DNA from 2 places in the Pseudophaeobacter sp. TrK17 genome. Region 1 is predicted to be linked to the other one. Evidence: riboswitches for the same ligand, from Rfam matches in the RefSeq annotation. Region 1 holds a riboswitch; the other holds the start of a gene.
What was found. A riboswitch is a leader RNA that binds a small molecule or an ion and turns the genes downstream of it on or off. The one in region 1 is predicted to bind cobalamin.
Positions count from the first base shown of each region.

Region 1 (4,351 bases):
ATTTGGACGCCCGCTATCTCGCATGCAGCTTTTCGATTGATCCCAACGAAACCGGCGAAGCCCTTGATCTTCGGAGAATACAGGAGCTTAAGGTTCTAGCGTCGATGTGGCATAGAGCTTCCCTCGTTGATCTTGCATGGGCATATCGTCATGGGGATGATGTCGAACGCAACGAGCAAAAGTTCCAAAATTTAATGACGGCGGCGGCTCTTCTCGGCGATCAGAACGCAGCCCGGGTACTTGCCGAGTACCTTGAATTTGAACTCGGTGAGACTGGCCTAAGTTCAATTGTCGATCAGCGGAATGTTTAATCGGAGGCTGAGTAAGCTTCGAACGTAGACGGCAACTTCGTCCCGCATAGCCGACCGGTAATCCCCCCTAAAAATAGTGGTGTTCCAAAGTAGAATTTTCTCGGCAAGATATCTGAGGAGATTTATGATGAAGAATGGACGATTTAGCGACGCGCAAATCATGGCAGTGTTGAAGCAGGCGGAGGGCGGTGTGTCGGTCTCTGAGCTTTGCCGCGAGCACGGAATGAGCAGCGCGAGTTTTTACAAATGGCGGGCCAAGTTTGGCGGCATGGACGCGTCCTTGATTTCCGAGATGAAGGATATGGCGGAAGAGAACCGTCGTCTGAAGCGCATGTATGCCGAGATGAGCATGCAAAACGACCTGCTGAAAGAAGCGCTTGGAAAAAAGCGTTAAGGCCGTCTCATCGGCGAGAGATGGCCATGAATGCAGTTGCGCAATATGGGGTCAGCATAGCTCTGGCCTGCCGTGCGTTCGAGATCAGCGAGACCTGCTATAGATACAGCCCTGTGCTGAGCGATGACAACGAAGAGATCGCAGATTGGCTTGAACGCTTGACGGCTAACAAGCGGACCTGGGGCTTCGGCCTGTGCTTTTTGTATCTGCGCAACGTGCAGGGCTATGGCTGGAACCATAAACGTGTCTACCGGGTCTACTGTGAGCTGGCGTTGAACCTGCGTATCAAGCCGAAGAAACGCTTGAAGCGGGACAAGCCGGAACCACTGGCTGTGCCTGAAAGACCAAATGAAACTTGGTCCATGGACTTCATGGCGGATCAGCTGGCGGATGGCCGGTCGATCAGGGCATTAAACGTCTTGGATGACTTCAATCGCGAAGGACTGGCTATTGAGGTCGACTTCTCGCTGCCTGCTGAACGTGTCGTGCGTGCGCTGAACCAGATCATTGAGTGGCGCGGAAAGCCCCAAGCTATTCGTGTGGACAACGGCCCAGAATACGTCAGCGGGAAGCTCATGGAATGGGCTGAGAAACGCAATGTGCGGCTCGAATATATCCAGCCCGGTAAGCCCCAACAGAATGCCTATATCGAGCGCTACAACCGCACCGTTCGTGGCGAATGGCTGGGGCAATACATCTTCGAAACCATCGAGGAGGCACAGGACCAGGCAACACAATGGCTCTGGACTTACAACAACGAGCGACCCAACATGGGCATCGGCGGCATGACACCCGCCATGAAACTGAAAACGGCTGCGTGAATTCTACGGCTGGACCCAATTAAAAATGGGGGGATTACCGTGCCTTAGATACAGCACCTCCATTTCCTCTTCGAATTCTTGAATGTTCTTTCTCGGAAACAGTACGGTTTTGAACACAAAGAAGTCGTTCACAACTTAGAAAATCGACGCCCGCACAATAAACTCTTCTTGCAAGGTGCTGCCTTCCCTGCCGGGAGGGTGGAGAATTGGGAAATCGGTGAAAATCCGACACTGCCCCCGCAACGGTAAGGAAGATCAGGTTCGGCAATCGCCACTGGGAGGAGGATCCCGGGAAGGTGCCGTGACCGGGTGCAAACCTCTTCCAAGTCCGGAAACCAGCCTTGCAGATATGTCAAACCGCGGGTGGCGGTGGGGGCTCGGTTTTCGGACGTGATCCTCGCGCCTCCGGACTGTTCTCTCATGCCATCAGCCCAAACAAGGCCGCGGGGCGCGGCAGGAGAGCCAGAAGTGAATAACATTCAAAGCCTATTGGCCCGTCGAAACCCAAAACATGCATTGGAACAGGCGTTTTACACCGACCCTGAGGTCTTTCAGGCCGATCTGGAAGCCATCCACTATCGCGAGTGGCTCTTTGCTATTGCGGCCTGTGAATTGGTGAAACCTGGCGATTACGTCACCCACACCATAGGGGCATATCGTGTGATCATTGTGCGCGGTGCGGACAACCAGATCCGTGCCTTCCACAACACCTGCCGCCATCGGGGCTCTATCATTTGCAAGGCCGCAAAAGGGAACGCGCCCAAACTGGTCTGCCCCTATCACCAGTGGACCTACGAGCTAGACGGCTCACTGCTTTGGGCCCGCGATATGGGGCCGGATTTTGACCCCAAACAACACGGGTTGAAAACGGTGCATTGCCGCGAGCTTGCTGGGTTAGTCTATATCTGCCTGGCTGACGAAGCCCCGGATTTTGAAAGCTTTGCAGCGATTGCCCGCCCCTACCTCGAACCCCATGACCTGGGACAGGCAAAAGTCGCTTTCGAAAGCTCTATTGTCGAAAACGGCAATTGGAAACTGGTCTGGGAAAACAATCGCGAATGCTATCATTGTGGCGGCAATCATCCTGCCCTTTGCCGGAGCTTCCCGGATGATCCCGCGGTCACCGGCATCGAGGGGGGTGAAACACCTGCCCATCTACAGGCACATTTTGACCGCTGCGAGGCCGCAGGGCTGCCGTCGCGCTTCCATCTGGATGAGGGCGGACAGCACAGACTGGCGCGGATGCCCCTGAAAGAGGGTGCTGAAAGCTATACCATGGATGGAAAGGTCGCGGTCCGCCGTTGGCTGGGACGTGCGCCCTTTGCCGATGCTGGGTCTCTGTTGAAATTCCACTATCCTACAACCTGGAACCATTTCCTTGCGGACCACTCTTTGGTGTTTCGCGTCACCCCAATCAGCCCAACAGAAACCGAAGTAACCACAAAGTGGCTTGTCCACAAAGACGCGGTGGAAGGTGTTGATTATGATCTACAGCGCCTGACCGAAGTTTGGGTCGCCACAAATGATGAAGACCGCCGGGTGGTCGAAGACAACCAACAAGGCATCAACAGCCCAGCCTATGTGCCCGGTCCCTATTCCGGAACCCAGGAGTCTGGTGTTTTGCAATTTGTGGAGTGGTACTGCGCCACACTGGCGGAACGACTGGCACCTGATGCCCTGGCGGCGGAGTGAGCGACATGAAAGACCTTGTTTCCGCTGTACCTGTTTGGAAAGACAGTGAATCACTGGAATGTGTTTCGGTGGTGCCAGAGGCGCCACATACCGCAAGCTTCAGCTTTCGGGCGCCTTCCGGGGCGCTATTTTCCTATGAACCCGGGCAGTTCCTGACGCTCGAAATCCCGGCGCCAGATCAGCCGGGCGGAGTAGTGCACCGCACCTATACTATTTCTTCTTCGCCGTCGCGCCCGCGCTCGATCACCATCACTGCCAAGGCCCAGGCAGACAGCATTGGCACGCGATGGATGCTGGACAACTTGCAACCTGGCATGCGCATCAAGGCGATAGGACCAGCGGGAGTGTTCAGCAACTCCAACAGCACGGCCCGCCGCTATCTGTTTATCTCGGCAGGGTCAGGCATCACCCCTATGATGTCGATGACCACCTGCATGTGGGACGAAGGACGGGAATTGGATGTTGTCTTCATCAATTGTGCCAAACGCCCCTCTGAAATCATCTTCCGCCAACGCTTGGAACAAATGGCCAGCCGCACCCCGGGGCTTGATCTGAAATTTGTGGTGGAAGACCCCGATCCATATCGTCCCTGGACTGGTTATCAGGGACAATTCAACCAGTTGATGCTGGGCTTAATGGCACCGGACTATCTGGATCGTGAGGTCTATTGTTGCGGGCCTGAGCCCTTCATGACGGCCGTGCGCGAAGCTCTGGGCGGTCTTGGATTTGATATGGACAATTATTACCAAGAGAGCTTTGGCGCCCCGGTTGAAACTGAAGCCGACCAACCTGATCTGGATGACGTTGTGCTGGACAGTGACACCAGCGCAGAAATCCACTTTGCCACTTCCGGCGTTACCGCAAAAGTTGCAGAAACGGATACTGTCTTGGCAGCTGCGCGCAATGCTGGCCTGAATATCCCATCGGGCTGTACCTTCGGGCTTTGTGGAACCTGCAAGGTCAAGAAATCCTCCGGCGAAGTGCATATGGTACACAATGGCGGCATTTCAGACGATGACATCGCAGCGGGATACATACTTGCTTGCTGCTCCAACCCAATTGGTAAGGTTGAGGTTGAGTTTTAAAACACCAAAGGGGCGCTGACTGGCGCCCCTTCGCGTTAGAAATCCCAA
Region 1 covers NZ_CP071700.1:2,097,128-2,101,478, reverse strand. The annotation lists gene JZI28_RS09805 (hypothetical protein) at 1-311, shown strand, start outside; one part of gene JZI28_RS09800 (IS3 family transposase) at 439-700, shown strand; one part of gene JZI28_RS09800 (IS3 family transposase) at 700-1,526, shown strand; cobalamin riboswitch at 1,683-1,885, shown strand; gene JZI28_RS09795 (aromatic ring-hydroxylating dioxygenase subunit alpha) at 1,995-3,218, shown strand; gene JZI28_RS09790 (2Fe-2S iron-sulfur cluster-binding protein) at 3,224-4,303, shown strand; gene JZI28_RS09785 (hypothetical protein) at 4,339-4,351, opposite strand, start outside.

Region 2 (4,351 bases), 1.4 Mb from region 1:
CCGGCGGGAAATTGGCAGGGCGCTGGCCTGCCAGGTCTCCACCTGCCAGCCGTCAGGCCCATACCGCAGGTGCAGGTCGATCTGCCCCAGGTGGGAGCCATGTGCCCCGGGCATCACCACGGGTTTTGCAAAGGCATGTTCAGGGTCAGGCAAAACCAGGTGCGTATGGCCACCAATCACCGCATCAATGCCAGCCGTGGCCACAATCGGACGCAGGGCGTTTTCCATATTCGGAACAGAGAGCTCCCCGCCAACCCCGGTGTGCGCCAAGGCAACGACCAGATCACATCCCGCCGCCCGCAGCTCTGCGGCGCTGGCTGCGGCAGCCCGTACCATGTCTTGGACCTGAACCTCGCCTTCCAGCAAATCCGCATCCCAAATCATCGTCTGCGGAGGCAGCACCGACAGAATTCCGATCCGCAGACCTGGCGCCTCGGGCAGCGCAGCCAGATGCCGTTCGATAATCTTTGTTTTTACAAAGGGAAGCGCGCGACCGGGCGAAACCGCAGACATGTTGGAGCATACCACCGCACAGGGTGCATCTTTCAATACATCCTCAAGCACCGGCAGGCCAAAATTGAAATCATGGTTGCCCAGCCCCAAGGCATCATAGTTCAATGCCGCAAAGGCTGACATCAAAGGATGCACGGCAGCGCTGCAGGGGGCGGAGCTTTCTGGGTCGAGCTTCAGGGCGGTTTCCCCAATCGGCGAGCCCTGCAAAGCGTCCCCGTTGTCCAGCAAGAGGCTCGCACCCCCCTGAGCCTGGACCTCGTTGCGGGCGTCCGAAATGAGACTGGCCAGGCGCGACAGGCCAACGCCCGGGTCCTCGCGGTCCGCGTAGTAATCTCGGCTGAGAAGGTTACAGTGCAGATCCGTTGTCGCAAGAATGCGCAACACGCCGGAGGCTTCGGATTTGGAAGAGGCCAAATCTGTCATTGTGCTGATATCACAGCTGTCACTGCTTGGTCCAATCTCTTGCTTCACCAGCCCCCCTTCTGAGAACCGCCACCCATTTGAAACAGCGTTTCACAAATTTGCAAAGCCTTCAAACACATCATCTTTAAGAAAAATTAACCAAGTTGCAGGGGAGCTAGCCCCAGCGCAACCAAAGTCAAGACAACACTCCGACAGCCCCTGAGGCGCAATAAATCAGAGATACTCTGGTATTTCGTGCGCCAAGGCGTCATCACTTTGGAGAAATGCGCCAGATCGCGGGATAGGCCCCCGTGTCTCTGGCATCACAGTCAATGCGGGGAGCGGTGGATGAAACGAGCAGAACAGGTAACCTTTGGCGGTGGCGGCGGTTTGGATCGCAAAGCGCAGCTGCGAGAAGATCCCTCCGCACTGGAGACCGCCTGGGCCGCCCCGGAAACGCAGGTTCTGATGACTTGGCGCGGCAAGGTTCTCAGCCAGCGCTCTGACCCGGATCGCGGGCCAGATGGTCTGGCCTGGATTGCCTCCAGCCACCCCGTGGCCATGGAATACCGCAGCGCGGCGCTCTATCTTGGCGCCAGCCCTGACGGGGCAGAACGGTTTGCCTGCGACCTTGGCACTTGGCAGCCGGACGCCCTGGATGAAATGGCCCTGGCCAGTTTTGCCGATACCAGCGAACAACAGCACCCGGACCTGCCCGCAGGCTATGTCCTTGCCGAGCTGCGCCGCATCATGGCGCGCCTGTCTCCGCTGGAGGCAGAGCTGGCTGCCACGGCCAAGGCCCTGCTGTCCTGGCATCAGTCACACCAGTTCTGTGCCCGCTGCGGCGGTCAAAGCCTGGTCACGCAGGCCGGCTGGCAGCGCCAATGCCCCAGCTGCAAAGCGCTGCATTTCCCCCGCACCGACCCGGTTGTCATCATGCTGATCACCCATGGCGATGACGTCCTGATGGGGCGATCCCCTGGGTGGCCAGAGGGCATGTATTCGCTGCTGGCTGGCTTTGTGGAACCCGGAGAAACACTGGAGGCTGCCGTGCGGCGGGAAGTATTTGAAGAGACAGGCGTTTCTGTGGCTGAGGTTGGCTATCTCTCCAGTCAGCCCTGGCCCTTTCCCATGTCACTGATGTTTGGCTGCAGCGGTCGGGCCACCAGCCGCGACATCACCATCGACCCCAAGGAAATCGAAGATGCAATCTGGGTCAGTCGTCAGGATATGATGACTGTCTTTGCAGGAGAACACCCTGTCATCAAACCGGCGCGAAAAGGAGCAATTGCACATTTTCTTCTGGAAAACTGGCTTGCGGACACCTTGGATTAAGGAGATTATTCTATCACCAAATCCTACACTACTCTCTAAGGGCTGACGACAGGTCAGGCGGCATATCATGGAATTAACGAGTAAAGAGGACGTCGACACGCCTCTGGCTGAAGTCTTTGAAGCAATTTCCGATTTTGCCAGCTTTGAACGGTCGGCAATCCGGCGCGGCATCGAGGTACAGCGTCTGAGCGATGATCCGACCCCTCAGGTTGGCATGGCTTGGGATATCCAGACCGAGTTTCGCGGCAAACCGCGTAAATTGCACCTGAAGCTTTCCAGCTATGAGCCCACAACCTTGATTGGGTTTGATGGCGAGAGCCCCAGCCTGTCAGGCAAGGGCCAGATTGAGCTTCTGGCGCTCTCTCCGCGGCGGACCCGTCTTTCGGTGAAGGTCAATCTGCAGGCCAAAACCCTGTCCGGGCGTCTGTTGTTGCAATCGCTCAAACTGGCGCGCTCAAAGATCAACACCCGTTTCAAGCAACGTGTGGCAGAGTTTGCCAGCCTGACCGAAGACCGGGCAAACCGCAGCGCCTGATCCCGGTTGCAGCCTGCCAGACAGTGTCCCCTGACCAGCAGCAGGCCAGCCCCTGCGGATTTCTGCGTGCTGGACTGCTGCTTGCAGGTTTCTGTGTGCCGATATCAGCCGTCCTGTCCAAGCTCTCAATTCTTGATTGACGACTCATACCCGTCAACGATAGCGATTAAGAGATGGTTTCTGCGACGCATAACCTTGCGTCCAGAATGAAAAGGGAACGCGGTGCGGCCAGGCTTTTGCAGCCCTGCCAACTCCGCGACTGCCCCCGCAACTGTAAGCGGCGAGCGCTTCGGGTAAACCACTGGTACAGGGATGTAATCCCGGCCGGGAAGGACCGAAACCGTATCGACCCGCAAGTCAGGAGACCTGCCATCACCAATGTAACTCGAAACTGGACGGGGAGTCCGGGCGAGTGCATGAGGTGAATGTGGGCGACGCCCCGCCCGGTCTCATGCCTGCGCCACTGATTTCCCCGCCAGCGCGCGGAGGGCGCATCATGACAGCGATGGACCAGACAACGACCAAAGAAACACATCACTTTTCCCAAAGCATCTGTATGCACCTGGGCAAACCCTGCCCGGCCCTGAGCCGGATGCTCACGGCGCTTGCCGGGGCATTGGATAAGGCCCGCCCGGTGACATCCGCCGAATTTGAGCTCTGCGGAGACAGTCTGCTGGATGGCTGCGCCCGTCATTGCCCAGCCCGGTTCATTGCCAGCCATGACCGCATTCGGGTGTTTTGTGACGTCAGCGAAGCAGCTGATACAGCAACCCTGGATCTGTTTGCTGATACCCTGTTCCAACCAGACAGCCGGGCATTTTCCACCACCAAACTGCATCAGCCCCCCTGCGCCATGGGTGAGGCCCTGCCAAAACCCCTGCCTCAACAGACCACAGCGCAAACCGTCCACCCTGCCCTGTAGCCCCGGCATCGTCGAAGCCATTAAGGAGGGCGTCTCGCCCTTCTTATTTGTTTCTGGCTTTCCGTGTCCCGGCGCGTTTTGCAGCGGCCAGCGCCCAGGTCATCTGTTCCTCGGTCTCGACCGCACAGGCGCGCACAGCACGCAGTCGGCGCAGCGCCTTGTCGGGGTCTTCCCCAGCTTCGATCATCAAACGCAATACCACCATGCCGGAGCGCCCGCAGCCGCCCTTGCAATGCACCAGCACCCGGCCGCCGCCCCGCAACGCCTGCAGGGCCAGCGTGCTGACCTCGGGCCATTGCGCCAGCATCGCTTTGGTCGGGGCAGAAAAATCCGGCAAGGGCAGGTGGATCCAACGCGACCCCATGGCCTGAAAATCCTGCCCCAAAGGCGCGGCACCCGCGCCCACATGTTCGACTTCGGTTGTCATCGAGATCACCAGTCCTGGCTGCCAGTCATGCAGATGATCCATGTCTCCCCTGTAGTCGCCACCGCTGCCCGGCAGCGGACACAGCGCCAGAATGCCATCCGCGACACTCAGGGCATGCAGGGTCAGGGATCGTACGGATTGGTCAGCAAGGTGATCATTCATGCCGCGCCCCTTCCTGCTGTCCGGCCGCGCAGGCAGATGGTATCAGGCAGCGCCT
Region 2 covers NZ_CP071700.1:3,499,563-3,503,913, forward strand. The annotation lists gene JZI28_RS16560 (5'-nucleotidase C-terminal domain-containing protein) at 1-936, opposite strand, end outside; gene nudC (NAD(+) diphosphatase) at 1,264-2,250, shown strand; gene JZI28_RS16570 (SRPBCC family protein) at 2,318-2,785, shown strand; cobalamin riboswitch at 2,943-3,174, shown strand; gene JZI28_RS16575 (hypothetical protein) at 3,282-3,707, shown strand; gene JZI28_RS16580 (protein-tyrosine phosphatase family protein) at 3,751-4,296, opposite strand.
Region 2: another riboswitch for cobalamin. It lies ahead of JZI28_RS16575 (hypothetical protein); the one in region 1 lies ahead of JZI28_RS09795 (aromatic ring-hydroxylating dioxygenase subunit alpha).